DNA from 4 places in the Mesorhizobium sp. BR1-1-6 genome. Region 4 is predicted to be linked to each of the others. Evidence: predicted binding sites of a transcription regulator. Region 4 holds the regulator's gene; each other region holds the start of a gene.
What was found. Region 4 encodes PhoB, which activates phosphate uptake and scavenging genes when phosphate is short. Its sites were predicted from a motif close to TGTCATNNANCTGTCAT; they were not measured.
Positions count from the first base shown of each region.

Region 1: LB545_RS24775 (ceramide glucosyltransferase) is a predicted target of PhoB. The motif match lies at 896-912, and genes of this name have one in related genera.
Region 2: ugpB (sn-glycerol-3-phosphate ABC transporter substrate-binding protein UgpB) is a predicted target of PhoB. The motif match lies at 1,498-1,514, and genes of this name have one in related genera.
Region 3: LB545_RS18240 (LTA synthase family protein) is a predicted target of PhoB. The motif match lies at 4,539-4,555, and genes of this name have one in related genera.

Region 1 is NZ_JAIUHZ010000018.1:21,847-29,468, reverse strand. Features, by position in the region: gene LB545_RS24775 (ceramide glucosyltransferase) at 1-788, opposite strand, end outside; gene apaG (Co2+/Mg2+ efflux protein ApaG) at 1,020-1,412, shown strand; gene LB545_RS24765 (Hsp33 family molecular chaperone) at 1,550-2,581, opposite strand; gene argF (ornithine carbamoyltransferase) at 2,705-3,616, opposite strand; gene LB545_RS24755 (aspartate aminotransferase family protein) at 3,632-4,831, opposite strand; gene LB545_RS24750 (GcrA family cell cycle regulator) at 5,187-5,705, shown strand; gene LB545_RS24745 (magnesium and cobalt transport protein CorA) at 5,862-6,842, opposite strand; gene phoU (phosphate signaling complex protein PhoU) at 6,939-7,622, opposite strand, start outside.
Region 2 is NZ_JAIUHZ010000014.1:58,479-66,100, reverse strand. Features, by position in the region: gene kaiC (circadian clock protein KaiC) at 1-258, shown strand, start outside; gene LB545_RS22530 (two-component system sensor histidine kinase NtrB) at 255-1,379, shown strand; gene ugpB (sn-glycerol-3-phosphate ABC transporter substrate-binding protein UgpB) at 1,773-3,077, shown strand; gene ugpA (sn-glycerol-3-phosphate ABC transporter permease UgpA) at 3,317-4,201, shown strand; gene ugpE (sn-glycerol-3-phosphate ABC transporter permease UgpE) at 4,210-5,058, shown strand; gene LB545_RS22510 (sn-glycerol-3-phosphate import ATP-binding protein UgpC) at 5,066-6,115, shown strand; gene LB545_RS22505 (ABC transporter ATP-binding protein) at 6,161-7,243, opposite strand; gene LB545_RS22500 (ABC transporter permease) at 7,240-7,622, opposite strand, start outside.
Region 3 is NZ_JAIUHZ010000009.1:1,736-9,357, reverse strand. Features, by position in the region: gene mltG (endolytic transglycosylase MltG) at 1-600, opposite strand, end outside; gene fabF (beta-ketoacyl-ACP synthase II) at 703-1,965, opposite strand; gene LB545_RS18255 (acyl carrier protein) at 2,000-2,236, opposite strand; gene fabG (3-oxoacyl-[acyl-carrier-protein] reductase) at 2,506-3,243, opposite strand; gene fabD (ACP S-malonyltransferase) at 3,376-4,317, opposite strand; gene LB545_RS18240 (LTA synthase family protein) at 4,594-6,522, shown strand; gene LB545_RS18235 (pilus assembly protein) at 6,568-7,622, opposite strand, start outside.
Region 4 is NZ_JAIUHZ010000001.1:56,908-64,529, reverse strand. Features, by position in the region: gene pstB (phosphate ABC transporter ATP-binding protein PstB) at 1-103, shown strand, start outside; gene phoU (phosphate signaling complex protein PhoU) at 129-836, shown strand; gene phoB (phosphate regulon transcriptional regulator PhoB) at 856-1,545, shown strand; gene LB545_RS00320 (ROK family protein) at 1,553-2,794, opposite strand; gene xylF (D-xylose ABC transporter substrate-binding protein) at 3,054-4,094, shown strand; gene LB545_RS00310 (sugar ABC transporter permease) at 4,237-5,589, shown strand; gene LB545_RS00305 (ATP-binding cassette domain-containing protein) at 5,605-6,405, shown strand; gene LB545_RS00300 (CHASE domain-containing protein) at 6,542-7,622, shown strand, end outside.

The DNA.
Region 1 (7,622 bases), on a different contig from region 4:
GACCAGATCTCGCCCGGCATGCGCTGCCCGAGCGGCTGCTCGAAGGGCGAAGCGACGAGATTGACGCGCAGGCCGAGCCTGTTGACCAGTTTGGTCGACGCGGCATCCTCCGCGATCTCGGCGGCGAGCGCACGGATGCCGCCATTGGCGTCGAGCATCTGCTTGTTCCACAACATGCTCTTGCCCTGGGCAAAGCCGAGGCCAAGCGCCTCGCCGGCATATTGCCAGCGCGCCTGCAGCGTGTTGAGGAAAGCGCATTCGACTTCTGCCCAGAAGCCGTCGGGCCGCGAACCGATCGGCGTCGAGCAAACCAGGCCGGTGTCCCGCCGCCATGCCGCCATCAGGTGCTGGACGTAGTCTTTCGGCATCAGCACGTTGGAATCGGCGAGAATGACCCAGTCGTGGCGCGCTGCCTCCCAGCCCTTGACGCAGTTGTTCAGTTTCGGGTTGGCGCTGACGCGGTCGTCGCCGGTGAGCAGGCGGGCCGGCACGGCTGGAAAGCGGGCAATCGCGGCGCGGATCGGCTTGACCGCGGGGTCGTCGGCATGGGCGACACAGAAGATCAGTTCGTAGCGCGGCCAGTCGAGCGAGAAAGCGCGCTCAAGCGTCTCATGGGTAAACGGCTCGACGCCGCGCGCCGGGATGACGATCGAGACAGGCAGCGGCTTGCCGGCCGGCGGCGCGATGGCGGCGCGCCGTTTCAGGCGCGAGCAGGCGAGCAGGATGCTGGCGAGATTTGAGGCGATGAGAGCGATCGAAAGCGAGCCGGTTATGAGAGCGAGTTCCATCGATATCCGGTCACTCCAGAAAACCCGGCCCGCTTGGCGGCCGTTTTCGACAGTTCGACAGAGCGCCCGAGTCGCCCGGCATTGCTGGTGCACACCATCATTGTCATGTGTCACTCAAATGACATTGTTTGTCGGCACCTGCCCTTCAGGGACAGCAACTCGGACGCGCACGGTTGATCGAACCGCAAAGAGCGCCGAATGTTCCACACCGGATTTGTTTTGGAGCCGCTCATGTACCGCGCCGTCACGCGCAACATCGAAGTGCAGGTCAGGCCGTTCTATCTCGAGGACCGCTCGGATCCTTCGGAAAACCGCTATGTCTGGGGCTACCAGATAACGATCGACAACCAGTCCGACGAATTCGTGCAGCTGTTGTCGCGCTATTGGCACATAACCGACGGCGCCGGCCGGGTCGAGGAAGTGCGAGGTGCCGGCGTGGTCGGCGATCAGCCCGAACTCAATCCCGGCGACAGCTATCAATACACGTCGGGCTGTCCGCTCTCGACCCCGTCGGGGATCATGGTCGGTCACTACACCATGCGCAACGAGCGGGGCGAGACATTCGACATCGCCATCCCCGCCTTCTCACTCGACCTGCCGGGGACAAGGCGGACGGTGAATTAGACGAGGCGAAATCGGCGACAGCGTCGTTCTCCCCGTCACTATACGGCGAGAAATGTCCGGCAGGAATGAGGGGCAGCGCCGCCCCTCATCCGCCCTTCGGGCACCTTCTCCCCGTAGAACGGGGAGAAGGTGGAACCCTACTGCGTCGTAAATTCCGCCGGGTCGAAGTCATATTGCGTCGAGCAGAACTCGCAGGCGACGTGGATCCCACCGTCCTCGGTGCTGTCCTTGATCTCCTGCGCGGAGAAGCCCTCGAGGATGCCGCGGATCTTGTCGCGGGAGCATGAGCACTGATCGGCGACGGGAACGCCGCCGAAGACGCGCACGCCATGCTCGTGGAACAGACGATAGAGCAGCCGCTCTGCGCCGATGGTCGGATCGATCAGTTCGGTCGGCTCGATGGTGCCGAGCAGCGCCAGCAATTCCTGCCAGGAATTGTCTGTGGGATCGTGGATCTCCTCGCGCGGATCGCCATCCCCGCCGGGCAGGTCAGGAACGCGCATGCGCTCGGAGGCCTGCGGCAGGAATTGCGCCAGGATGCCGCCCGCCCGCCACTGCTCGCGCGCGCCGCCGGGGCCGGGCGTCAAAAGCTTGGCGACCGAAAGCCGGAGATCGGTCGGGATCTGCTCCGACTGGCGGAAATAGGTGCGCGCGGCCTCTTCCAGGGTCTCGCCGTCGAGTTGGACGATGCCCTGGTAGCGCTGCGTGTGAGCACCTTGGTCGATGGTCAGCGCCAGCACACCATTGCCGAGCAGCGTTTGCTGCGAGGTCTCGCCGGCCGCAATCAGCGCCTCCAGCCGGTCGGCATCGAAGCGCGCATAGGCGCGCAGCGCCGAGGGCGTGGAAAAATCCGCGACCAGCATGTCGACAGGGCCGTCGGTGCGGGTCTGCAGGATGAACTTGCCCTCGAACTTGAGCGAGGTGCCGAGCAGCACCGTCAGCACACAGGCTTCCGCCAGCAACCGGGCGACCGGCTCGGGATAATCATGGCGGCCAAGGATCGCATCGAGCATCGGCCCGAGCTGAACGGTGCGGCCGCGCACATCGAGCGGGCCGACCTCGAAGGGCACAACGTGATCATCGCCGGCGTAACCGAATTCGCCGAGTTTGGGGTGATGTTCAGCCACTTGATGGGTTTCCAGCATGACAAAGCTCCAGGGCGCGGCCATGCCGCCCTTTGGGGAGCATGCGTCTAAACGCGCTTGATTTGCGTGATGCCGCGCAGATAGGCATCGCGCCTCCGGAGATCAAGTTCCCCGGCACGTCAAGCGCCAAGACACTTCAAGTCCACTTCAGGCCCCAAGACACCAGGCAAGCACGGCCTTCTGGGCGTGGAGCCGGTTCTCGGCCTCGTCGAAGACCACCGAATGCGGACCGTCGATGACCTCGTCCGTCACTTCCTCGCCGCGATGCGCCGGCAGGCAATGCATGAACAGCGCGTCGGGCTTTGCCTTGGCCATCAGCTTGGCGTTGACCTGGTAGGGCGAAAACACGTTGTGGCCGCGGGCGCGGTGCTCCTGGCCCATCGACACCCAGCAGTCGGTGACGATGCAGTCGGCCTGGTCGACGGCTTCCTCTGGCGAGCGGGTAAAGGAGAGCTTGCCGCCATGCGCCTTTGACCAGTCGACATGCTTCTGCGCCGGCTCGCTGCCTTCGGGCACGGCGACGTTGAGGTTGAAGCGGAACCGCGCCGAGGCTTCCAGCAGCGAATGCAGCACGTTGTTGCCGTCGCCGGTCCAGGCGATGGTCTTGCCGGCGACCGGACCGCGATGCTCCTCGAAGGTCATGATGTCGGCCATCAGCTGGCAAGGATGGGTATCGTCGGTGAGCCCGTTGATCACCGGGATGGTCGCATTCTCGGTCAGCTCCAGCAGCCGCTCATGCGACGTGGTGCGGATCATGATGGCATCGACATAGCGCGACAGAACCTTGGCGGTGTCGGCGATGGTCTCGGAGCGGCCGAGCTGCATCTCGGTGCCGGTCAGCATGATGGTCTCGCCGCCAAGCTGACGCATGCCGACATCGAAGGAGACGCGCGTGCGCGTCGACGGCTTGTCGAAGATCATCGCCAGCACCTTGCCTTCGAGCGGTTTCGAGCGCTCGCCCGCCTTGAGGCGCGCCTTGCGCTCCACTGCGTCGGTCAGCATGGAGCGCAGGTCGCCTTCGGAAACGGCGGAGAGGTCGGTGAAATGACGAAGTGACATCAGGAGCTTTCGAATTTACTTCGCGGCTTCAGCGGCGATGGCCTCGGACAGGGCCTTGGCGCCGGCGCGAATGCGCTCCAGCGCTTCATGGATCTCGCTGTCCGTGACGGTGAGCGGCGGCAGCAGGCGAATGACGTTGTCGCCGGCCGGAACCGCGAGCAGATGCTGGTCGCGCAGCGCCATGTTCACCTTGCCGTTGGGCATGGCGCATTTGAGGCCCAGCATCAGCCCCGTGCCCCTGATGTCCTCGATGACCTCGGGGAATTCGTCGGCCACCCCTGCCAGCCCTTGCTTCAACAACAGCGCCTTGCGCTGCACATCCGCCAGGAAGCCCTCCTCCAGCACCACGTCGAGCACGGCATTGCCGACCGCCATGGCCAGCGGGTTGCCGCCGAACGTAGTGCCGTGGACGCCCGCGGTCATGCCGACAGCCGCCTCGTCGGTGGCAAGGCAGGCGCCCATCGGGAAGCCACCGCCAATGCCTTTGGCGATGGCCATAATGTCTGGAGCGACCCCCGACCATTCATGCGCGAACAGCTTGCCGGTGCGGCCGATGCCGCACTGGACCTCATCGTAGATCAACAGCAGGCCGTGCTGGTCGCAGAGCTGCCGCAGCCGCTTCAGCGATTGTGTCGGCACCGGGCGGATACCGCCCTCGCCCTGCACCGGTTCGATCAGGATCGCCGCGGTCTCCGGCGTGATCGCCTTTTCGGCGGCGTCGATATCGTCGAAGCCGACCTGGTCGAAACCCTCGACCTTCGGGCCGAAACCTTCGAGATATTTGTACTGGCCGCCGGCCGCGATGGTCGCCAGCGTGCGGCCATGGAAGGCGCCTTCGAAAGTGATGACGCGGAAGCGCTCGGGATGCCCCTTGACGAAATGGTAGCGCCGCGCCGTCTTTATCGCGCATTCCAGCGCCTCGGCGCCAGAATTGGTGAAGAACACCTTGTCTGCGAAGGTGGCGTCGGCCAGCCGCTCGCCGAGCCGGCTCTGCCCCGGGATCTCGTAGAGATTGGAGACGTGCCAGAGTTTGGCAGCCTGCTCGGTGAGCGCCGCGACCAGATGCGGATGGCCGTGGCCCAGCGAATTGACGGCTATGCCGCCGGCAAAGTCGAGATATCGCTCGCCCTTGTCGGTAACCAGCCAAGTGCCTTCCCCGTGATCGAAGGCCAGGGGTGCGCGAGCAAAGGTCTCGAAAAGCGCCGAACCGCTCATTATATGCGTCTCCGGAACCGGAAAATCAAAAAAGCCGCCAAAGCGGCGGCCTTTGCGGCTTATCGGGTTTTTCAGCCATGAAGTCAACGAAAACGTCGCGTAGTGGCGCGCGGCAAGCCTCCCGACGGGACGCCGGCTCATAAGTGAGCTGGCAAGTTGGGGAAAACCGAAAAAACCGATTCGTGTTGCACTTCGGACTCTTGTCACCGAGTCAGCGCATAAGGTAGTTGTAGTCGGGAAATAACTAGATTTCGTGCGGCGGACCTAATCACCAGATATATGTGGTGTCTGCCCCAGCAGTGGTGCTGGGCCGGGAATGGATTCCGATTGCCGTACGCTTAGCAGGAGCGCGGTCATGAATTGGACTGACGAGCGGGTCGAACTCTTGAGAAAACTGTGGTCGGAGGGTCTGAGCGCAAGCCAGATTGCTGCCCAGCTTGGAGGGGTCAGCCGCAATGCCGTCATCGGCAAGGTGCACCGGCTGAAATTGTCGGGCCGCGGGCGCGCCACGGCAGCGCCGGCACGCCAGAAGAAGACGGCGCAAGGGTCGGGCGCGCAGAAATCGGTGTCGCGCCCCGCGAGTGCGACCCGCCACGTCACGACATCGATCGGAGCAACGGCGCTGCAAGCGCAGTTCGATGCCGAGCCGGTGGCCCGCCACTATATCCGGCCGGTCGAGAATGTGGTGGTGCCGATCTCGCGGCATCTCCAGCTCACCGAACTCACCGAGCGCACCTGCAAATGGCCGAACGGCGATCCGCTGTCGGAGGACTTCAATTTCTGCGGCAACGAAGCCGCCGAAACCGGCCCCTATTGTAAATACCATGCCCGCGTGGCGTTCCAGCCGGCAGCGGAGCGGAGGCGGAACAGATAAGGGGACTAAGGCAGTAGGGCAGTCTGTTTTGAATTTGCGCTCCCGAGCGTGCTCTTAACCTACTGCCCTACTGCCCTACTGCCCTACTGCCCTACTGCCCTACTGCCCTACTGCCCTACTGCCCTACTCTCACAGCCATCCATTCTTGCGAAACCGTCAGTAGAGGAAGCTGCAGATCAGCGCGATCGCCAGCAGCACCATCGGGTAGCCGTATTCCATCTTCAGTTCCGGCATGTCGCTGAAATTCATGCCGTATATGCCCGCGAAGGCTGTCGGCACGGCCAGGATTGCCGCCCATGAGGCGAGCTTTTTGGAGATCGCCGTTTCCTGGCTCTGGCCCACCAGCAGGCTCGCCTCGAAGGCGAAGGCCAGCACTTCGCGCAAGCTGTCGATCTTTTCCTGGACAGTGCGGATATGGTCGGTCACGTCGCGAAACAGCGGGTGCATGGCTGAATGGATCTGCGGCAGGTCGGCGCTGGTCAGCCGGCGGCAGACCTCCACCAGCGGCAGTGCGGCATTGCGCAGCCGCAACAGATCGCGGCGCAGCATATAAAGGCGTTCGATATCGGGGCCGGTCATCGGCTTCAGCAGGACCCGGTCCTCGATCGCCTCGACCTCATCCTCGATCTGCTCGAGCACCGGCATGTAGTTGTCGACGATGAAATCGAGAATGGCATAGAGGACGAAATCCTCGCCCTTGGCCAGTGAATGCGGGCAGCTTTCCCAGTGCTGGCGCACCACAGCATAGGATGTCGAAGGGCCGTGCCTGACGCTGACGATGTAGCCGCTGCCCACGAACAGATGCGTCTCGCCGAAGGTGACGCGGCCCTCGATCAGCTGCGCGGTGCGGGCGACGATGAACAGCGCATCGCCATATTGCTCGATCTTCGGCCGCTGGTGCGGATGCTCGGCATCCTCGATTGCGAGCTCATGCAGATGAAATTGCGCCTGCACGCGCAGCAGAAGCTCGCGGTCGGGTTCAAGCAGCCCGATCCACACGACGTGTCCCGCTTTCCTGGCCCATGTGCCGGCTTCCTCGATCGGGATGTCGGCGATGCGGCGCCCGGCTGTGTAGACGCTGGAGGCGATGACGGCCGATGTCGGCGGCGCGGGCTTGAAGTCCCGGACATATTCCATCGCAGCCTCCCGAAGCACTGCCTTTGCTGGGAACCAGCAGGCTTGCCTCAGGGATAGTCTAGCGCAATACGACCAAGCGTTCGAGAGAAAGTGCGTTCACTTGATCGGCTGCGTTGCGGAAAGGCCGATCTTGTCCGTCTTGTCGCCCTTCGGCCGGTCGGCAGGCATCTGGTCGCCGGTGACGATATAGTAGATCGTCTCGGCAATGTTGGTGGCATGGTCACCGATGCGTTCGATGTTCTTGGCGCAGAACAGCAGATGCGTGCAGGGCGTGATGTTGCGCGGATCTTCCATCATGTAGGTCAGCAATTCGCGAAACAGCGACGTGTACATGGCGTCGATCTGGTCGTCGCGGTCACGTACGAAGCCGATCCTTTCGACCGAGCGCGAGGCGTAGACGTCGAGCACTTCCTTGAGTTGGGTCAACGCCAGGTCGGCCAGGGCTTCGAGGCCGCGGAACAGGCTGGTCGGCTGGCGCCCGTCGGCAACCGCCACCACACGCTTGGCGACATTCTTGCCGAGATCGCCGACCCGCTCGAGATCGGCCGAGATGCGGATCGCGCCGACGATCTCGCGCAAGTCCGTCGCCATCGGCTGGCGCCGGGCGATGATGATGATTGCCCTGTCGTCGATTTCGCGCTGGCCTTCGTCGAGGACGGCGTCGTCGCGGATCACCTTCTGGGCAAGGCCGGGATCGGCATTGACCAAGGCGGAGATCGCCTGTTCGACCATGCGTTCGGCATGTCCGCCCATGGCGGCGATGCGCTTCGACAGATCTTT
Region 2 (7,622 bases), on a different contig from region 4:
AACAAATCGCTTGTCGGAGGCCAGAGCGCTAGCGAGCAGCATATTTCCACACTCACCGATTCGATCATTCTGTTGCGCTACATTCAGCAGGAAGAATTCATGCATCGCGGCATGATGGTGCTGAAAATGCGCGGCAGCGAACACGACAAACAGATACGGCGCTTCACCATCGACAGTGGCGGTATGCATCTTGGAAAGCCCTTTGACAGCGCGCCTGATGTGTTCGGCGACTCCGCCGTGGACAACACGTCGACATGAAGAGCGCCTTGAATACGGCGCAAAACGCCGCCGAAATGCTGGAATCGCCCGGAGATACATCTCCGGCTGGCATCAGCCAGCTCAGCTTTCGCCAGTTGATCGAAAATACCGCCGACGGGATGCTGGTGGTCGATTTGGACGGAACAGTGCTCTATGCCAATCCTGCGGCAGCCGTAATTTTTGGACAGCCGCTTGACGAACTCCTCCACGTTCCGCTCGGCCGTCCGGTCGTCTCCGGAGAGATCGCCGAGATCACCGTTCACCGTTCCGGCCGCAAGCCGGCAGAAGTGGAAATGCGTACGGTCGAGGTTACCTGGGACAGCAGGCCCGCATTGCTTGCCAGCCTGCGCGATGTCTCGGCCCAGCGATCAAGAGAAGAAAACGCACGCCAGTCACAAAAGCTCGAAGCCATTGGACGCCTCGCAGCTGGCATTGTCCATGACTTCAACAACCTACTCGCCGTTTTCGGGTCTGGCCTTCGGCTTCTGGAGAAACAGATCGCTAAATATCCTGCGGATGAGAAAGTCACTCTGCTGGTCGAGGAGATGTTCAGGCGGATCGAAAATGGAGGAGCGCTAACACAGCAACTGCTTGCCTTTTCGCGACGCCAATCCCTGGCCCCGGAACAGATTGATCTCAATGAACGTATCAAGGGGCTGACGACGCTGCTGGAACGGACGTTGGGGAGCGGTATCCGGGTGCAATGCAATCTGGATCCAGCCTTGGACCCTATCCTTATCGATGCCAACCAGCTCGACATCGCCGTTCTTAACCTTGCGGTGAACGCCAGAGATGCAATGAAAGGCAGTGGCACCCTCACGATTGAGACCAGCAATTTTCCAAATGATCTGGAGGATTTGCGTTCAGCGGCGGCTTCATTTGTTCGCGTGACTGTACGCGATACCGGCTGTGGAATGAGCAAGGACACCCTGGCGCGCGTTTTCGAGCCGTTCTTCACAACAAAATCGGAAGGGCAGGGTACGGGACTCGGGCTAAGCCAAGTTTACGGCTTCATCAAGCAATCCGGTGGGCATGTCCGAATCGATAGCGAAATCGGTCAGGGAACAAGCCTGCATCTCTACTTGCCGCGCGCTTCTGGAACCCAGCGGCAGCAGAACTGAGCGGCGGCAGACCCATTCCCGGCCAGCAGACTGATTGGCCGATGTCAAATCCGTCAGGCTGAGCGCGGGACGGGAATTTCCACGCATCGACCGAGCAAACCGACGCCTTTTTCAGCGTTGTCATGTCAGCGTTGTCATGTGCTGTTAGACGCCGTTCGTCGGTGAGGTCGCTGACCGTCTCGAGACAGGTCCCTGGTACATCAATTCAAGCAGCAAGCCGCTATGCAATCCTTTTCCGGGTCACTTTCATCCGGAAGTGAACGCTACTTTAGCCGGACATGAAGTGCGCCTGCCCGCAACAAAACCGTTGTCCGCTGCGCGCGAACGACACATAGTGCCATTGCGGGAGTGCCCCTTTCGCCAATGACAAGCAATGAGAACGGGAGACGAAACATGAAGTTCTTTGGCTTCGCGGCCGGTGTCGCCGTGACCCTGCTTTCCACAACCTCCGCCTTCGCCGTCACGCAGATCAGCTGGTGGCACGCCATGACCGGCGCCAACGCAGAGGTCGTCGACAAGATTTCCAAGGATTTCAACGCCAGCCAGGGCGACTACCAGATTGTTCCGGTTTTCAAGGGCACCTATCCCGAAACGCTGAATGCCGGCATCGCCGCCTATCGCGCCGGCCAGTCGCCTGACATCATCCAGGTGTTCGATGTCGGCACCGGCGTGATGATGGCGGCCCGGGACGCGATCAAGCCAGTGGCCGAGGTGCTGACCGGCGCCGGGATGAACTTTGACAAGAGCCAGTATCTGCCAGGCATCGTCGGTTATTATTCGACGCCGGACGGCACCATGCTGTCCTTCCCCTACAACTCCTCCTCGCCGATCCTCTACTACAACAAGGACATCTTCCAGAAGGCGGGGCTCGATGTGAACAACCCACCCAAGACCTGGAACGAGGTGTGGGAGGATGCCAAAAAGATCAAGGCGAGCGGCGCCGCCGCTTGCGGCTACACCTCGACCTGGCTGACCTGGATACACCTGGAAAACTTCGCGGCGTGGAACGATGTGCCGTGGGCCACGCAGCAGAATGGCCTGGCCGGCGGTGATGTCGAACTCAAGATCAACTCGCCGATCTTCGTCAAACATTTCCAGGCGCTCGCCGATCTGGCCAAGGACGGCACCTTCAAATATGGCGGGCGCACCTCCGAAGCCAAGCAGATATTCCTCGCCGGCGAATGCGGCATCTTCACCGAATCCTCGGGCGGCCTAGGCGACATCGTCAAGTCGGGCATGAACTACGGCATTGGCCAGTTGCCCTATGACAGCGACGCCAAGGGCGCGCCGCAGAACACGACGCCGGGCGGTGCCAGCCTTTGGGTCTTCGGCGGCAAGTCCGACGAGGAGTACAAAGGCGTCGCGGCTTTCTTCGCCTATCTGTCCAAGACCGATGTGCAGGAATATCTGCACCAGAAATCGGGATACCTGCCGGTGACGCTCGCCGCCTATGAGGCGACGAAAAAGTCCGGCTTCTACGACAAGAATCCCGGTCGCGAGACGCCGATCCTGCAGATGACGGGCAAGGCGCCGACCGACAATTCGAAGGGCGTGCGGTTGCCGAACTTGCCGCAGGTGCGCGACATCCAGAACGAGGAGTTCGAAAAGATGCTTGCCGGCCAGGAAACCGCCCAGCAGGCGCTCGACAATGCGGTCACGCGTGGCAACGCGGCGATCAAGGAAGCGCTGGGGAATTAGGGCGCGTCCGAACCTATCGAGTTATAGTCCTTGCTCTACGAGGCCCCCCTCTGCCCTGCCGGGCATCTCCCCCTGAAGGGGGGAGACTGGCTGTCGCGACCGTTTTCGGCGATTGTCAAAGCTGGAGAATGGCAGCTGCCGCAGGAACTGCCAATCTTCCTCCAAGAGGGGGAGATGCCCGGCAGGGCAGCGGTGAGCGCCGTAGAGTGCCGCTCGGCTTTCCACGCCGGAGCGGCGCATTGACCCCGCGCGTCGTCTTTCCCAACAAAGTCTTGCCATACCTCCTGGTGGCGCCGCAACTTGCCATCACGCTGGTGTTCTTCTACTGGCCGGCCGGGCAGGCGCTCTACCAGTCGATGCTGAGGCAGGACCCGTTCGGGCTGAGGAGCAGGTTCGTCTGGTTTGCCAATTTCCGCAAGGTGCTTGCCGACCCGGCCTATCTCAACTCGATCAAGGTCACAGTGGTGTTTTCGCTCGCGACCGTGATCGTTGCCATGGGCGTGGCGCTGCTCCTTGCCGTGATGGCGGAAAAGGTGGTGCGCGGCAAAGGCCTCTACCGCACGCTGATGATCTGGCCCTACGCGGTGGCGCCGGCGATTGCAGGCATGCTGTGGCTGTTCCTGTTCAATCCATCGATCGGCTCGCTGTCTTATCTGCTGAGACGTTTGGGCGTCGCCTGGGATCCGCTGCTCAACGGCACCGACGCCATGATCCTTCTGGTGGCGGCGGCCGCCTGGAAGCAGATCAGCTACAATTTCCTGTTCTTCGTCGCCGGGCTGCAGGCGGTGCCGAAAACGCTGATCGAGGCGGCGGCGATCGACGGCGCCGGCGAAACCAAGCGCTTCTGGACCATCGTCTTCCCGCTTTTGGCGCCGACGACGTTTTTCCTTTTGGTCGTCAATACCGTCTATGCGCTGTTCGACACGTTCGGCATCGTCCACGCCGTCACCGGCGGTGGGCCGGGCAAGGCCACCGAGACACTGGTCTACAAGGTCTACAATGACGGCTTCGTCAATCTGATCCTCGGCGATTCGGCGGCGCAGTCGGTCATCCTGATGGTCATCGTCATCGCGCTCACCGCCATCCAGTTCCGCTACGTGGAACGGAAGGTTCATTACGGCTGAGGAGCGCGATGATCGGTCAATCCCCGTTTCGCATTTTCCTTGCACATGCCGTGCTCATCCTCGGCATACTGATCGTGGCCTTTCCGATCTACTACACTTTCGTTGCCTCGACGCAGACGCTGCAAACCATCCTTAGGCCGCCACTGCCTTTCCGGCCGGGCAGCGAGTTCTGGAACAATTACGGCGAGGCGCTGTTCGGCGGCGTCGGCCGCATCGGCGGGCTCGGCGTCGGCAGGCTGCTCCTCAACTCCACGATCATGGCGCTCGGCGTCGCGGTCGGAAAGATATTCATCTCGATCCTGTCGGCCTATGCGATCGTCTTCTTCCGTTTTCCGCTGCGCATGACTTTCTTCTGGCTGATCTTCATCACCCTGATGCTTCCCGTCGAGGTGCGCATCCTGCCGACCTACAAGGTAATGGTCGACCTCGGTATGATCGACACTTATGCCGGACTGATCATCCCGCTGATCGCCTCGGCCACCGCAACGTTGTTGTTCCGCCAGTTCTTCATGACCATCCCGGGCGAGTTGGTCGAGGCGGCGCGCGTCGACGGCGCCGGTCCATGGCGGTTCTTTTTCGATATCCTGTTGCCATTGTCGCGCACCAATATCGCGGCGCTGTTCGTCATTCTTTTCATCTACGGCTGGACGCAGTATCTGTGGCCGCTGCTGGTCACCAACAGCAACGATATGAACACCATCGTCATCGCACTGAAGAAGATGGTCTCCTTCGCCGATGCCGACACCCAATGGCATTTGGTCATGGTCACGGCGATCCTGGCAATCTTGCCGCCAATCCTGGTTGTGGTGCTGATGCAGCGCTGGTTCGTGCGCGGACTGGTCGACACCGAAAAGTGAGAAGCCGATGGCGACGGTCGATCTGAGGGACGTGAAGAAAGTATATGCCGGCGGCGTCGAAGCCGTGAAGGGCGTCTCCATTGCCATTCCCGACAAGGAACTCTGTGTGCTGGTCGGGCCGTCCGGCTGCGGCAAGTCCACGCTTTTGAGGATGATCGCCGGGCTGGAGACCATTTCTTCCGGCACGGTCGCTATCGACGGCAAGATCGTCAACACGATCGGCCCGACCGAGCGCGACATCGCCATGGTGTTCCAAAACTATGCGCTCTATCCGCATATGAAAGTCTACGACAACATGGCTTACGGGCTACGCAATCGCGGTACGCCCAAGGACGAGATCGACAGCAGGGTTCGTTCGACCGCCAAGGTGCTGGAGCTTTCAGCGCTGCTTGACCGGCGCCCGCGCGAGCTTTCAGGCGGTCAACGCCAGCGCGTCGCCATGGGCCGCGCCATCGTGCGCAATCCGAAAGTCTTCCTGTTCGACGAGCCACTCTCCAATCTCGATGCCAAGCTGCGCGGCCAGATGCGGGTCGAAATCAAGAACTTGCAGCGCTCGCTCGGTGTCACCTCGGTCTACGTCACCCATGACCAGTTGGAAGCGATGACGTTGGCCGACATCCTTGTCGTCATGAATGGCGGATTGGTCGAGCAGGCGGGCGCGCCACTCGACATTTACGAAAAGCCGGCCTCGACGTTCGTCGCCTCTTTCATCGGCGCACCGCCGATGAATCTTCTGTCCCTTTCGGGTCCGGCGCTGACCGGCAGCAAGACGAGCGACTTTGCGCCTGCGAATGCCGTCACGCTTGGCTTCCGCCCCGAGGATGCCGATGTCACTTTCGCGGCCGAGGCACCGTCCGGCGCGCTCGTGCTGCCGACAATGGTGGAGGCGGTCGAGCCGGTGGGAGCGGACAGCTTTCTTCACTGTGCGGCAGGAGGCGACCGCATCGTCGTGCGTGTGGCCGCGCGCGCAACAGCCAAGCCCGGCGACCAGTTGCGCGTCGTGGCCAAGGCCGAGAAACTTCACTGGTTCGATCAGGCTGCAAAGAGGGTCGACTGACGCCAATCTTGCATGCTGATCAGCGAGCCGCGAACCGTCGGCCGGTCAGGCGAATACATGCGCCTGTCCCGACACGGTGAGCCGGACGATCTCACCGACCGCCGGCGCGTCCATGCCGGACTTGCGCAGGATCAGCGGCGTACTGCCGATGGCGGCGGCGTCCGGCGGGTCGGGGCTGTTGAGCAACCGCACCGCGACCGTGCAGGTCGAGCCGGCGAATTCGGATTCCGTTACCTCGCCAAAAAGCATGTCCGGCGTGCCCGACATGCCCTCGCGCGATGTCCGCTTCAGTCCGATCTGCTCCGGCCGCAACATGATACGGGCGACATCGCGGCTGTCCGATGTATCGACGGCGATGCGGCCAAGCGGCGACGTGGCGAAACCGCCCGCTATCTTCGCCGGCAGGATGATGGCGTCGCCAAGGAACTCGGCAATCATCCTGTCCTTCGGCTTGAGATAAAGTTCGCGCGGCGTGCCGATCTGCGAGAACCGGCCCTCGCGCATCACCGCGACCTGGCTGGCGAAGGACAGCGCCTCGGCCTGATCGTGCGTCACCAGGATGGTGGTGATGCCGGCGGCTTCGAGCAGTTCCGCCACGGCCTTGCGCATGGAGGCGCGCAGGCCGGTGTCGAGCGCCGAGAACGGTTCGTCGAGCAGCATCAGCCGCGGCTTCATCGCCATGGCGCGGGCGAGCGCCACGCGTTGCTGCTGACCGCCGGAGAGTTCGTGCGGGCGGCGCTTCAGGATCGCCTTGTCCAGCCCTACTATATAGGCCAGTTCGACGATGCGTTCGGAGCGTTTGTCCAGCCTGCGGTCCATCCCGAAACCGATATTGTCGCCAATCGTCAGGTGCGGAAACAGGGCGCCGTCCTGTGCAACCAGGCCGATACCGCGGCGGTGCGCCGGAACGGCGCCGCCGCTGTCGGCCAGCATCTTTCCGTCAAGCACAATGCTGCCCTGGTCGGGCGCCTCGAAACCGGCGATCAGCCGCAGCAAGGTGGTCTTGCCGCAGCCGGACGGCCCGACGATGGCCGTGCGGCTGCCGCTGGCGACGTCGAGATCGATGCCGGCAAGCGCCGCGACCGGGCCGTAATGCTTGTGCAAGCCCCTGAGTTCGAGAAAGCTCATCGTCCTGCCATCCGTTTTGACTGGACATAGAGCAGCCAGGTCAGGGGCAGCGACATCGCCACCATGATGAAGGCGTAAGGTGCTGCCGAAGCGTAGTCGATCTCGCCGCTGTAGGACCAGAATGCCATCGCGAGCGTGCGGGTGCCGTTCGGCGCCAGCATCTGGGTCGCGGTCAGCTCGTTCATGATGCCGAGCGCCACCAGCGCCATGCCGGCGGCGGCACCCGGCGCCGACAGGCGGATCGTCGTCGACCACAATGCATGGAGCGGCGACCGCCCGAGGCTGGACGCGGCGCGCTCGAGCTCGACCGGCGCCTGCGCGATCGACGCCCGCAGGCTGATCAGGGCGCGGGGCAGGAACATCAAGGCATAGGCAACCA
Region 3 (7,622 bases), on a different contig from region 4:
CAGCGTATCGGTGGCGAGACTGCCCTCTGGAGGCACGGTGGCCGGCATGTCGCCGCTCAAGGCGGGCTCGCCTGCGATGCGCGCCAGCGCCTGCTCGACTGTCAGCCCTTCGGGAATGGTCAGCGAGTACATGACCGACTTGCCGCTCTTCAGCAATTCCATGATGTCGCGCATGGACGCCCGGGGCTTGATCTCGTATTCGCCGGCCTTCAGCGCCGAATCATTGCCGAAGGCCCTAACGCCAAGACGGAATATGCGGGCGTCGCTGATCAGGCCGCGCCGCTCGAGCTGGTCGGCGATATCCTGGACGCCGGTGTTCGGCTTGACCAGGAAGGTGTCGCCATTGGCCGATGGGCCGGGCTCGGTGAATTCCTGCTTGCCGAAGTAAAGCGCGATACCCGCCGCCAGAACCATCAGCATCACCAAGGAGATGACGAAGTTCATGAACACGACGACCTGACTGCGCGAAGCACGCGAGCGCTTCGGCGGCGGCGTGCCGGCCTCCGGCCGCAAGGCTTCGGCGGCTGTCTTCGGTACGATCGGCCCCGATGTCGCCTGCCCTTGCCCGAACTCTCCGTTGCCGGCCGGATTTGTGTTCATTTCGCCCTACCGTTTGATCTCTCAACGAATCCCCTGCGGCAGAGTAGGGGCGAATATGGCAAAATTGACGACACGCCGAAGCGCCGTCCGGCAGGCGGACGGTCAGCCATTGTAGCGCTGGAAGACCAGTGAAGCGTTGGTGCCGCCGAAGCCGAAGGAATTGGACAACGCCACGTCGATCTGGCGGGCACGCGGCTTGTTCGGCACCAGGTCGATCGCGGTCTCACGCTCCGGATTGTCAAGGTTGATGGTCGCCGGCGCGATGTTGTCGCGGATGGCGAGGATCGAAAAGATCGCTTCGGCAGCCCCTGCCGCGCCGAGGAGATGGCCGATCGACGACTTGGTCGACGACATCGAAATCTTCGATGCGGCATTGCCGACCAGCCGCTCGACAGCGCCGAGCTCGATCGTGTCGGCCATGGTCGAAGTGCCGTGCGCGTTGATGTAATCGACATCGGCGGGCGTCAGCTTTGCCCGGTTCAACGCCGCCGTCATGCAACGGAATGCGCCGTCGCCATCTTCAGCCGGTGCGGTGATGTGATAGGCGTCGCCGGTCAGGCCGTAGCCGGTCACTTCCGCATAGATCTTCGCGCCGCGCGCCTTGGCATGCTCGAGTTCCTCAAGCACGACGACGCCGGCGCCCTCGCCCATGACGAAGCCGTCGCGATCGCGGTCATAGGGCCGCGAAGCCGTTTGCGGCGCGTCGTTGCGCTCGGTCGAGAGCGCACGGCAGGCAGCGAAGCCAGCGATCGACAGTCGCGTCACCGGCGCTTCGGCGCCGCCGGCGACCATGACGTCGGCATCGCCCCAGATGATCAGCCGGGCTGCGTCGCCGATCGCATGCGCGCCGGTCGAGCAAGCGGTGACGACGGCATGGTTGGGGCCTTTCAGCCCATGCCGGATCGAAACCTGGCCGGAGACGAGATTGATGATCTGGCCGGGGATGAAGAAGGGGCTGATGCGGCGCGGGCCGCGCTCCTTCAGGATCATCGCGTTCTCGGCGATGCCTTCGATGCCGCCAATGCCCGAACCGATCAGAACGCCGGTGGCGCACTGCTCGGCATGGGTCTTCGGCTGCCAGCCGGAATCCTTCAGCGCCTCGTCGGCGGCTGCGATCCCGTACAGGATGAAGTCGCCGATCTTGCGCAGTTCCTTCGGCTCGAGCACCGCCTCGGGATTGAAGGTGGCGTTGCTGCCGTCACCACGCGGAACGACATGGGCGATCTTGCAGGCAAGATCCTCCACCTCGAACTCGGTGATGCGCTTGGCGGCGCTGCGGCCGGTCAGAAGTTCCTTCCAGCTGTGCTCGAAGCCCATGCCGAACGGCGACAGCAACCCAAGGCCCGTGACGACGACACGCCTCATCGCAGGTCCTCCCCGGTGATGACTGCGGAAAGCGTCAGGCCGAAGCCTTGTCGATGTACTTCACGGCATCGCCCACCGTCAGGATGGTTTCAGCCGCGTCATCGGGGATCTCGACGCCGAATTCTTCTTCAAACGCCATGACGAGTTCGACCGTGTCGAGACTGTCGGCGCCCAGATCATCGATGAAGCTCGCCTGCTCCGTCACCTTGTCGGCATCGACGCCCAGGTGCTCGATGACAATCTTCTTGACGCGCTCTGCGGTGTCACTCATTTGGGGCATCCTCGTCTTTTGGTTGTCTGTCTTCGTTAGCGGGCGGAATGCCGCTAATCAAGCTGAAAGATGGTCCCGCCGGAAACGCAATGGCCGCAGACCGGTTTTTGCCCGAACCGCCGGGTTGCGGGCCGCATTACACGAAAAATCGTGGGCGTCCAAGCCGAAATGGTCGCTTTTCACAGCCCGCCCAGGCGTTGCCTGTCGCCGTCTCAAAGCCACCGCGAATGCCCGGGCCCGGCCCGAAATGCATGCTTTGGCCGACCCGATCAGATCATCGCCATGCCGCCGTTCACATGGATGGTTTGGCCGGTGACGTAGCCGGCCTCGTTGGAGGCAAGATAAGCGACGGCGGACGCCACTTCGGCGCTGGTGCCCATGCGGCGCGTCGGGATAGCGGCCATGATCGCCTCCTTCTGCTTGTCGTTGAGCTTGTCGGTCATCGCCGATTCGATGAAGCCCGGGGCGACACAGTTGACGGTTATGCTGCGGGTGGCGATCTCCTGCGCCAGCGATTTGGAAAAGCCGATCATGCCGGCCTTGGAGGCGCAGTAGTTGGTCTGGCCGGGATTGCCGGTGACGCCGACCACCGAGGTAATGTTGATGATGCGGCCGTGGCGACGGCGCATCATCGGATGGGTCAGCTCACGCGTCAGCCTGAACACGGCCGTCAGATTGACTTCGAGCACGCTGTCCCAGTCGGCGTCCGACATCCGCACGAACAGCCCGTCCTTGGTGATGCCGGCATTGTTGACCAGGATGTCGACGCCCTCGAGATCGGCCTCCGCTTTCTGGCCGAGCGCCTTGACCTCGTCGCGGTTCGACAGGTCGGCCGGAAACAGCTTCACCCGGTCGCCCAGGTCGGCGGCCAGCGCCTCCAGTCTCTCGACGCGCGTGCCGTGCAGGCCGACGATGGCGCCTTGCGCATGCAGCACCCTGGCGATCGCCTCGCCGATGCCTCCCGACGCGCCGGTGACAAGTGCCTTGCGGCCGGTCAGTTCGAACATGTGTTTTCCTCTTTGGTTTCGGAAGCTCAGCGAGCAACCTTATCTGTATACGTCTCGCGGGTATCCGATTGCCATCACCAACGGAATATCTTCAGCGATACAAGCCGCGCCATCAAATTCACACGCGGCGCCTCACCCGAGCGCCGCCAGTGCGGTTTCGACCTCGGCCGCGGAACCGACCGATGCCGTGGCGATTTCGCGGTTGATGCGCCGGGCCAGCCCTGAAAGCACTTTTCCCGCGCCGACTTCATAGAGCGTGGTGACGCCGTTCGCGCCGAACCACTCCACCGTCTCGCGCCAGCGCACGCGGCCGATCACCTGTTCGAACAGACGGCGCGCAATGATTTCGGGATCGCTGGTCGGAGTGACCGTGACATTGGAGACGAGCGGCACGACAGGCGCGTTCTTGGTTACCCCGGCCAGCGCCTCGCGCATGATCTCGGCGGCGGGCGCCATCAGCGCCGAATGGAAGGGCGCGGAGACCTGCAGCATCAGCGCTCGCTTGGCGCCTTTTTCTGTGCACAGTTTGGCAGCCAGTTCGACCGCTGCCTTGGCGCCGGAAATCACCAGCTGGCCACCGCCATTGTCGTTGGCGATCTGGCAGACCGATCCTTTGGCAGCCTCGGCGCAGGCGGCTTCGACATCGGCCTGCTCCAGTCCGATGATCGCCGCCATGGCGCCTTCGCCGGCGGGCACCGCCGCTTGCATGGCATTGCCGCGGATGCGCAGCAGCCTGGCGGCATCGGCAACCGAGACGAAGCCGGCGGCGGCAAGCGCCGAATATTCGCCCAGCGAATGGCCAGCGACGTAGGTAATCTTGTCCTTCAGCGAGAAGCCGCGCGCTTCCAAGGCCCTGATCGCGGCCAGCGATACGGCCATCAGCGCCGGCTGCGCGTTGGCGGTGAGCGTCAGCGTCTCTTCCGGCCCTTCCCAGATCAGCTTCGACAGGTTTTCGCCGAGCGCGTCGTCGACTTCGCTAAAAACCCTACGCGCCTCGGGGAAGGCATCGGCGAGGTCCTTGCCCATGCCGACAGCCTGGCTGCCTTGTCCCGGAAAGGTGAATGCAACGGCCATGTGTGGGCTCCCAAAGCTCGGTTCTGCTTGCCTGATACACGAATTTTCCTGCCTGTGACGCAACGCGGCCTGCCAAGTCAAGCCCGGTTCGACCCGGCCCCTTGGCAGCTTTGCCGGCCGAGTGCCTGTTCCAAAAGGCTTTTTGGCGATCACTCCTGATGAAAACCGCTCACGAATCGTTTGCTGGCTCTTCTTATTTCCGCCACAGGCGCTAGCTTTGCGTGACAATTCCATGACAATCGAGTGACGGGTCTGTCGCTGGGTGGGGAAGTTAAAGTGGCTAGGATTTCGAAAGGCGCAGGCAAAGCCGCGCCACAGTTTCTGGAAGACGATCCTTCCACCGGCTACCTGCCGGGACGGAAGTGGCCGACCATACGCTATGGGCTGACCAGCCTGCTGATCGCGGCCGTCCTGGTGTTCGCCATCGAATTGATCGTGCGCGGCGACTTCGCCGGCACGGTTTCCTTCTTCCTGCAGCCGCTCAAGCCGGGCTGGACCACGATCGTGGTGTTCGCACTGGTTCTGGTCGGCCTCGATGCCGTTTTCGGCCGCAGCTATCAAAGCCTGATGATCGTCGCGCCGCTGACGCTCTCGCTGGCTTTCATCGGTCACCAGAAATCGCATTACCTGGGCGATCCCCTCTACCCGACCGATTTCCTCTACTCCCGCCAGATCGTGGCGCTTCTGCCGCTTCTGGTGCGTGACCGCCCGATGACTGCCCTTGCCATGATTGTCGGCATTGTCGCCGGCCTGTCGCTGCTCATCTATGGCTGGCGGGTCTGGCGTCGAAAGGTGCCCATACTCAGCCGCAAGGGCCGTCTCGCCCGGCTGACGCTGGCCGTGCCGCTGCTCGCCTTCTTCGTCTCGATCATGGACTATGCCACCTTCTCCTGGACCCGGGACCGGCTGCAGATCATCCCGATCATGTGGGACCAGAAGGAAAATTACGCCTCCAACGGCTTTGCGCTCGCCTTCGCGCTGAACGTGCCGATGGCGCATGTCTCGGCGCCGCCAGGCTATTCGGAAAAGGCGATCGCGGCCATCGACAGGCCGCAGGTGACCGCCTCGGTGCCCCAGGAAAAGCCCGACATCATCGTCGTCATGAGCGAATCCTTCTGGGATCCGACCAAGCTGCCCGGGGTCACCATCACGCCCGATCCGATCCCCAACGTGCGGGCGCTGCGTTCGGGCTCCATGTTCTCACCCGAATTCGGCGGCATGACCGCCAATATCGAGTTCGAGGCACTGACCGGCTTCTCCAACGCCTTCCTGCCGGCCGGCAGCATCCCCTACCAGCAATATGTGCGCACGCCGACGCCGTCGCTGGCGACCTTCCTGAAGAGGGAGGGCTACAGGGCGCGCGCCATCCATCCGGGCACCAACTGGTTCTGGAACCGCGGCGCGGTCTATGCAGATTTCGGCTTCGACGACTTCAGATCGGAAGAGACGTTGCCGCCGATGCAAAAGCGCGGGCCGCTGGCATCCGACGCGGCGATGACGGACGAGATCATCAGCGAGGCCGATGCCAGCGATGCCCCGGTGTTCTTCTTTGCCGTCAGCCTGCAGAACCACGGCCCTTACGAGCCGAACCGCTACTACAACCCGACCCACACCGTGCAGGCGCCGATCAGCCAATGGGCGCGTGAATCGCTGCTGAGTTACACCGAGGGCTCGGCCGACGCGGACCGCGGTCTCGAACGCCTGATCGAATGGGCAAAGAAACGCTCTCGCCCCACCGTCATCGCCTTCTTCGGCGACCATCTGCCGCCGCTTGGGCCGGTCTATGTAGAGACCGGGTTCATGAAGGACAATGTCGCGCCGCGCAAGGAGGCTTCCGCCGAGGCGGCGCTGGAGCATCATCAGACGCCACTGGTCATCTGGTCGAACCGCACAGGCCCTGCCAAGGACATGGGCGCCGTCAGCCCCGCCTTCCTGCCCTATCACATCCTGAAAACGGCCGGCATCACCCACCCCTACTATACCGGCTTCCTGGGCGAGATGCGCGAACGCTACCGCGTGGTCGACCGCAATCTGCTGCTGACGCCGGCGGGAGAAGCCACGCCCGATTGGGCGCGGCAAAAGCAGATCGACCCGGCGATCCGCGACTTCCGGCTGCTGCAATACGACATGATGTTCGGCAAACGCCACGCGGCGCCCGACTTCTTCCCCGAAACGGTGGACAAGGTCGTCGCCCATATGAGCTGAAATTCGCGGCATCCTTCCAGGATGCCGCCCAGCGGGGTCGAGCGTTCAATTCGTCAGTTGCAATTTCGAGAATTTGTTGGCGATCTGCTGGAACACGTTCGGCAATTTGTTTGGATCGTTGACGGCGTAGTAGTCGCTGGGATCCGAGGCGCAGGCGCTATAAAGCGTGCGGTTGGCGGCGGTATCGGATTGCAGCACCATCGTGTAGATTTCGGCGCCCTGCTTCTTCAGCTGCGTGCAGACGCTTTTGGTCCATCCGTCGACATTGCGCGCGGCGGTCGTCTGATTGTCCGATCCAAGCCGACCGGCAGCGCCATAGGCTGAGCCCGCGAGAAAACCATAGGACGTATAGTCGGACTTGGTCGTCTCGTTGCTGGCGCCGTAGACGACATTCTCGCCGTCGGTGAGCAACATGACGATCTTGCTCACCCCAGGCGTCTTCCAAGGCGTCCCCTCGGCATATGGCGCACTCGGCGACAACACTCGCTGGCCCCAGGCCAGGCCCTCGGAAACATTGGTGCCGGACCCCGCCCATGCAAGCATCTTGGCGGCCTCGTTGCGAAGTTTTGTAAAGTCTTCGGTCAAGGGGACGATTGGCGACGGACAGGACCGGTTTGGGCCCACCGTCAATTGCAAGGCGTTTGGATCGTTTGTGACCGCGGTGGCAATGGCGGTGTTCTGCGGCGCCACATATTTGGCGACTGTTTCAAGATCACCCTGCAGGAGCCCGGCAGCACTTCCAAGCAAGCCGCTCAGGTCTATTCCGAGAATATTCAGTCCGCCATTCCGAGCAAGTTTGGCCTCATCAGGGGCGTCGTCGATAAAGGAATTGTTGTAGTGATAGGCATCGTTTGAATAACCGCTGGAAGGTCTCGTCCCCTTTCCCGGACTGTCCGGCGCGAAATAAGGCACGAACAGAGTGTCAGGGTAACGTGGATCAGGCGGCGTATCGGCGATATTAAGGACACCAGGCCGCGCCTCGACGCAGCCTTTCCAACCCGTATCCTCCCCCTTGCCGTCCTTCCACCCCGTCAATTTGGCGGCAGAGGCCGGATCTTTCATCAACTGCCTGAACAGCGCCATATGATTGGGACGCTTGT
Region 4 (7,622 bases):
CATGTATCTGGGCGAGTTGGTCGAGTTCGACCGCACCGAGAAGATCTTCACATCGCCCCGCGAGAAGCGCACGCAGGACTATATCACCGGCCGCTTCGGCTGATCCCAGGCATACGAGGACCAAGATCATGGCCGAACACACAGTCGCAGCCTTTGACGAAGATCTCGGACAGATCAGCAGGCTGATCCGCGACATGGGCGATCTCGCCTCATCGATGGTCGGCGGCGCCACCAAGGCGCTCCTGAATTCCGACAACGCGCTCGCCCAGCGCGTCGTCTCCGACGACGCCATCATGGACGCGCGCCAGCGCGAACTCGACGACCGCGCCATCACCCTGATCGCCAAGCGGCAGCCCATGGCGGACGATCTGCGCCATGTCGTCGGCTCGATCCGCATGGCGGGCGATCTCGAACGCATCGGCGATCTCGCCAAGAACATCGCCAAGCGCGTCGGCACCGTCGGCCTTGCCGCCACGCCGCGCGACCTGTCGCACTCCATCGACGCCATGGCGCAGCTTGTGCTGATCCAGGTGCAAGGCGTGATCGAGGAGTATGCGGCGCGCGATGCCGCGGCACTTGCGAAGCTGCGCGCCGACGATGAACGCATCGACGTCAAATACACGTCGGTCTTCCGCGAGCTGCTGACCTACATGATGGAGGATCCGCGCAACATCACCGCCTGCACGCATCTTTTGTTCTGCGCCAAGAATCTCGAGCGCATCGGCGATCACGTGACCAACATTGCCGAAAATGCCTATTATGTGCTGACCGGCACGCAATTGCCCGCCAATCGCCCGAAGCAGGACGAGACGGCGATGTCGGCGCCAGCGGCTTGACGGCAGGGGTGACCAGTCGATGATCGCGCCACGCATCATGGTGGTGGAGGACGAGGAGCCGCTGGGTGTGCTGCTCCGTTACAATCTGGAATCGGAGGGTTATCAGGTAGAGGTGGTGACGCGCGGCGACGAAGCCGAGATCCGCTTGCAGGAGAATGTCCCTGACCTTCTTGTGCTCGACTGGATGGTGCCGGCGGTGTCCGGCATCGAGCTCTGCCGCCGTCTCCGCATGCGGCCCGAGACTGAGCGGCTGCCGATCATCATGCTGACGGCGCGCGGCGAGGAAAGCGACCGGGTGCGCGGTCTCTCCACCGGCGCCGACGACTATCTGGTCAAGCCGTTCTCAACGCCGGAATTCATGGCACGCGTCAAGGCGCTGCTGCGCCGCGCCAAGCCCGAAGTTCTGTCCAGCGTGCTCAAGGTCGGCGACATCGTGCTCGACCGTGAATCGCACCGGGTCTACCGCAAGAAAAGCGAGATCCGGCTCGGGCCGACCGAGTTCCGCCTGCTCGAATTCATGATGCGACATCCCGGCCGCGTGTTCTCGCGCAGCCAACTGCTCGACAATGTCTGGGGCGAAACGATCTATATCGACGAGCGCACCGTGGACGTGCATGTCGGCCGGCTGCGCAAGGCGGTCAACAACGGCCGCATGCCTGACGTGATCCGCACCATTCGGGGCGCGGGGTACGCGATCCGCGAAGACTAGGGATATGTCACGCAACGTTCTCGCCTATGCCTGATTTCGCCTGTGCCCCCGGCGCGAAAATTTCCTGGTCGACGAAGGTTAGCGCGCGCATGGCGCAGCCCTCGCGGATCAGCGGCAGTTCGTTCGGCTCGGTGTCGAAGGAAATCGATTTCGAGTGCTGGCCGCCGGCGGTCTGGGCAATGGCCTCGCGCAGAGCCGGCTCGATCAGGTCGAAGGCGGCGGCGCTGACGCCGACCATGGCGACCGGCGCCGGATCGATCAGGGCGAACAGGCTGCCAAGGCCGTAACCCAGCGCCTCGCCGGCCTTGCGGTAGGCTTCGCGCTCCGGCCCGTCCTTTTCGCGCGCCGAGGCCGCCAGGGTGCGCATGTCGGCGTCGCTGACGTCGACGGGCTGGGTGTCCTCGCCAAGCTGCCTCGCGTTGCGCCAAATGGCATAGTTGCCGGCATAGGCCTCGACGCAGCCGCGCCGCCCGCAGCGGCAGAGCGCCCCGCCGGGGCGATGGATCATGTGGCCGAACTCGCCTCCGGATGAATGGGTGCCGGTGAACAGTTCACCCTTCAGCACCAAGCCCATGCCGATGCCGTGCGACAAAAGTATGGCGATGAAGTCGTCGCGGTAGCGCTGGGGATCGCGCCAGCGCAGCGCCACCGCCATCATGTTGCAATCGTTCTCCATGGTGGCGGGAATGCCGAACTCGGCCTCCAGTATGTCGGCGAAGGCGATGTCGGTCTGCGGCGTGATCGGCGACCACAGCATGGCGCGCGCATCCGTGTCGGTGATGCCCTGGATCGCCAGCGCGATACGGGCGATGCTGCCGACGTCGAGGTCGGGATCCTCGAACCGCCGCCTGACGATGGCCACGCATTCGCCGATCAGCGCCTCGCGCGACAGGGTCAGCGTGTCCAGCCGGCGCTGCTCCTCAGATATCACCTGGCCGGCATAGTCGATGACTGCGACGGAGAGGAAATTCAGCGACAGCACAACGGTCATCACCGCCGCGGCTTCAGGGTTGAGGCTGAGGCCGACCTGCGGCCGGCCGCGTTTCAGCGCACCGGCCTCGCTCGGCTTGCTCTGCGCCAGGATGCCTTCGCCAATCAGGTCGGAGGAGATCGCCGATATGGTGGAATGGCTGAGCCCGGTGGTCGCGGCAATCTCGGTGCGCGAGGGCTGCCCGGCACGGCGCACGGCCGCGATCACCATCGCCCGGTTGCGTCGGCGCAAATCATCGTGGCGGATTCCGACCGACATGTTTCTCGCATCCTCCCCGTCGCCGCGTTCTCTCCCCAGGATCCCGACGACCGTCAAATACTGGCAGAACCGGCCTTGGCTGTCATTATTTATTCCGGAGCTCGAAAAAAATTCACGAGGACATCAAAATACATCAGAATCGACGTTGACAGTGTTCCGACGATGGACCAGTGTTTTTTCGAGGCTCGAAAAAATAGAGCCTTTGTGCCGGCCTACGGGCCTGTTTGGTCGCGCCATACGCGGCGCAGGGAGGATTAAGATGAAGAGATTCACAGCCGCCATCCTGGCGGGTGTCGCCATGTCGCTGACGCTCGCGTCGGTCGCGCAGGCGAAGGACAAGGTCATCGGCGTTTCCTGGTCGAACTTCCAGGAAGAGCGCTGGAAGACCGACGAGGCCGCCATGAAGAAGGCGATCGAAGCCGCCGGCGACAAGTATATTTCCGCCGACGCCCAGTCCAATCCCGGCAAGCAGCTCACCGACGTCGAGAGCCTGATCTCCCAGGGCGCCAATTCGCTGATCATCCTGGCGCAGGACGCCTCCGCCATCGGCCCGGCGGTGCAGAAGGCGCTCGACGAAGGCATTCCGGTCGTCGGCTATGACCGCCTGATCGAGAACAAGGACGTCTTCTATCTCACCTTCGACAACAAGGAAGTCGGCCGCATGCAGGCCCGCGAAGTGTTCAAGGTGAAGCCGGAAGGCAACTACGTCTTCATCAAGGGCTCGGGTGCCGATCCGAATGCCGATTTCCTGTTCTCGGGCTCCATGGAAGTGCTCAAGGACGCCATCGACAGCGGCAAGATCAAGAATGTCGGCGAAGCCTATACGGATGGCTGGCTGCCGGCCAACGCGCAGAAGAACATGGAGCAGTTCCTGACCGCCAACGACAACAAGGTCGACGCGGTGGTCGCGGCCAATGACGGCACTGCCGGCGGCGTCGTCGCGGCGCTGACGGCTCAAGGCCTGGCCGGTACCGTTCCGGTCTCGGGCCAGGACGGCGACCACGCGGCGCTGAACCGCATCGCGCTCGGCACGCAGACCGTGTCGGTGTGGAAGGACGCGCGTGAACTCGGCAAGAATGCCGCCGAGATCGCCTCGCAGCTGGCCGACGGCAAGAAGATGACCGATATCGCCGGCGTCAAGGACTTCACAACGCCCGGTGGGAACACCGTCAAATCGCTGTTCCTGACCCCGGTTGCGATCACCAAGGACAATCTCAACGTCGTCATCGACGCCGGCTGGATCAAGAAAGACGAGGTCTGTGCCGGCGTCGCGGCGGGCAGCGTAGCGGCCTGCAACTGATCCTCCATTTCATGCGATGAACGCCGCGGCTGCCAAGCCGCGGCGTTTTTTCAAGAAAATTTGTTTTTCCGCCCCGGGCGGGTAACTTCTAGGCTGGCTTCCGTCATCCCGCATCGGACGGGCAGGCCGGTGGGAGAAAATCATGACCGATACGACGTCCAACCCGCAGGCCGACACCGCGCGTGCGTCGGAACTCGGCGCCGTCGCCCGGTTCCTTAAGGCGACCGAGATCGACACGCGCATGCTCGGCATGATCGGCGCGCTGCTGCTGATCTGGATCGGGTTGCATGTCTTGTCCAGCCTGCGTCTCGGCGTCAATCCGCTCGATTTCGACAGCCGTACCTTTCTCACGCCGCGCAATCTGTGGAACCTGTCGGTGCAGACCTCGGCCGTCGCCATCATGGCCTGCGGCATGGTGCTGGTCATCGTCATGCGCAATATCGATCTGTCCGTCGGTTCCGCCGAAGGGTTGATCGGCATGGTCATGGGCTTCGCCCAGGTGCATTTCCTAGTGCGCTTCGTCGGGCTTGAGCTTGGCAACCCATGGATCTGGGTGCTGGCGCTGGTCATCGGCCTGGTGCTCGGTCTGTTGATCGGCGCCTTCCAGGGCTTTGTCATCGCCTATCTCGAAGTGCCGGCCTTTATCGTGACGCTGGGCGGGCTTCTGGTCTGGCGCGGTGCGGCATGGTGGGTTACCAGCGGCCAGACGGTGGCGCCGCTCAACGCGACGTTCCAGCTGATGGGCGGCGGCCCGGCCGGATCGATCGGCGCGACCTGGAGCTGGGTGGTCGGTATCGCCGCCTGCCTTGCGGTGGTGCTTGCGCTGTTCAACGGGCGGGTACAGCGCAAGCGCTTCCGTTTCCCGCTGCGTCCGATCTGGGCCGAGACGCTGATCGGCGTGCTGACCTGCGCCGTCATCATGGGCGCGGTTTGGCTGGCCAATTCCTATCCGTGGCCAGTCGGCATCGTGAACAGATATGCAGCCGCCAACAACATAACCGTGCCCGAGGGCGGCCTGTTCATCGCCCACGGCATCGCCATACCGGTGCTGATGGCCATCGCCGTCGGGCTGGTCATGACCTTCATCACCAAACGCACCCGTTTTGGTCGCTATGTCTTTGCCATTGGCGGCAATCCGGAAGCAGCCAACCTCGCCGGCATCAATACACGCTGGATCACGATGAAAGTGTTCATGATCATGGGCGTGCTGGCCACGATCGCCGCCGCGATCTCGTCAGCCCGGCAGAACTCGGCCACCAACGTGCTCGGAACGCTCGATGAATTGCTGGTGATCGCGGCGGCCGTCATCGGCGGCACATCGCTCGCCGGCGGTTCGGGAACAATCATCGGCGCCATGCTGGGCGCGCTTTTGATGCAGTCGCTGCAATCCGGCATGGTGCTGCTTGGCGTCGACTCGCCGCTGCAGAGCATCGTCGTCGGCGCCGTGCTGGTCATCGCGGTGTGGCTCGACACCGTCTATCGCAAACGCGTTTGAGGGAGGAGGACAATCATGGCTGAGAGGATCGCTCCCGCCGGCAACCCGCTGGTCGACATGCGCAACATCTCAATCGCGTTCGGCGGCATTCGCGCCGTCGACGATGCCTCGATCGATCTTTTCCCCGGCGAGGTCGTGGCCCTGCTCGGCCATAACGGCGCCGGCAAGTCGACACTGATCAAGATCCTGTCGGGCGCCTACAAGCGTGACGCGGGCCAAATCTTCGTCAACGGCGAAGAGGCTTCGATCTCCAACCCGCGCGATGCCAAGAAATACGGCATCGAGACGATCTACCAGACCCTGGCGCTCGCCGACAATGTCGACGCCGCCGCCAACCTGTTCCTCGGCCGCGAGCTGAGGACCGCCTGGGGCACGCTCGATGATGTCGCCATGGAGGCCGAGGCGCGCAAGGTGATGGGCAGGCTCAATCCCCGCTTCCAGCGCTTCAAGGAGCCGGTGATCAAGCTGTCGGGCGGACAGCGGCAGTCGGTGGCGATCGCACGCGCGATCCTGTTCAACGCCCGCATCCTGATCATGGACGAGCCGACGGCAGCACTTGGACCGCAGGAAACGGCCCAGGTCGGGGAACTGGTCAGGCAGCTCAAGTCCGACGGCATCGGCATCTTCCTGATCAGCCATGACATTCACGACGTATTCGAACTGGCCGACCGGGTGTGCGTCATGAAAAACGGCCAGGTCGTCGGCACTGCCCGCACCACCGATGTGACCCAGGACGAGGTGCTGGGCATGATCATCCTGGGCAAATGTCCGCCTGGCGCCATTCCCGGACCAGGCGCGTTGAAGATCGCTGCCTGAAGCCTGCTGGCCTGAGCCCGTTACCGATCTGCCGATCAGGTGATATGCCAGCCGGCGGGATGGCTTGGCCTTGCCATTGTGTTGACCGGGCGACTTGCCCATAAAGGGCTCACATGCTGATAGGCCGCATTATCCGTTGAAGAAGCTTTTTCCAATCGTCGCTTTCGTTGCCGTTGCGCTGATCAGCATGACAATGGCGGGGTTCGCCTATTTCGCGACGCAAGAGGCGGCTCGCATCAAGTTCGACGCGACCGCGGACGATGCGCTCAACCGTATCGAGAGCCGGATCGACCTGCAGCTGTCGCTGCTGCGCTCGTCGCAAGCCTTGTTCGACGCCCGCAATGGCGACATCTCGCAGAGCGAGTTCAAAGCGTTCTTCAATGCCCTCAATGTCGATACCAATTTCGCCGGCCTGCGCGGCATCGGCTTTCTCCGGCTGGTGAAAGCAGGCGACGAGGCGACGGTCGAGCGCGACATGCTGCATGACCAGGGCACCAGGCGTGCGATCTATCCGGACACCACCCAGCCATGGCGGACGCCCGTTGTGCTGTTCGAGCCGCTCGACCCGTCCAATAAGGCCAGCATCGGCTATGACATGTTCACCGAGCCCGTGCGGCGCGCGGCAATCGAGAAGGCAATGGCAGATGACCAGCAGCACGCGAGCGGGCTGGTGCAACTCGGCCAGGGCACGGGCGCGGCGCAGACCTTCACCGGCTTTCTCGTCTTCGTGCGGCTCAACGTCGAGACCGCACCTGATGCCATAAACGCATCGCGGTCCTCGACGGTAGGCTTTCTCTACGCGGCCTTCCGGGCCAGGGAGCTGTTCCAGATCGCGCTCAGCCGTGCGCCGCTGCTGCCCGTCAACACCGAAATCTACGATGGCGGCGTCGATCCGGATCATCTGCTGTTCCGGTCGGAGACACCGCCCGTCTCGGGCTTTGGCGACAGGCTGCTGGTCACCCGCAAGATCAGCGTGGCGGGCCGGCCGTGGACCGTGCAGTTCAGGCCGACAAGCGCCTTCTCGCAGCCATCGTCACGGGCCATCCCGGTCATGCTCGGCCTGTTCGGGCTGCTGCTGGCCGGCGCCATCGCGCTCGTCGCGCGCTATCAGGAGCGAGCCTACGAGGCAGCATCGCTGCTGCATGAGACGACGGAAAAGAGCCTGCTCGAAAAGGATTTGATGCTGCAGGAGATGAAGCATCGCATCAAGAATTCGA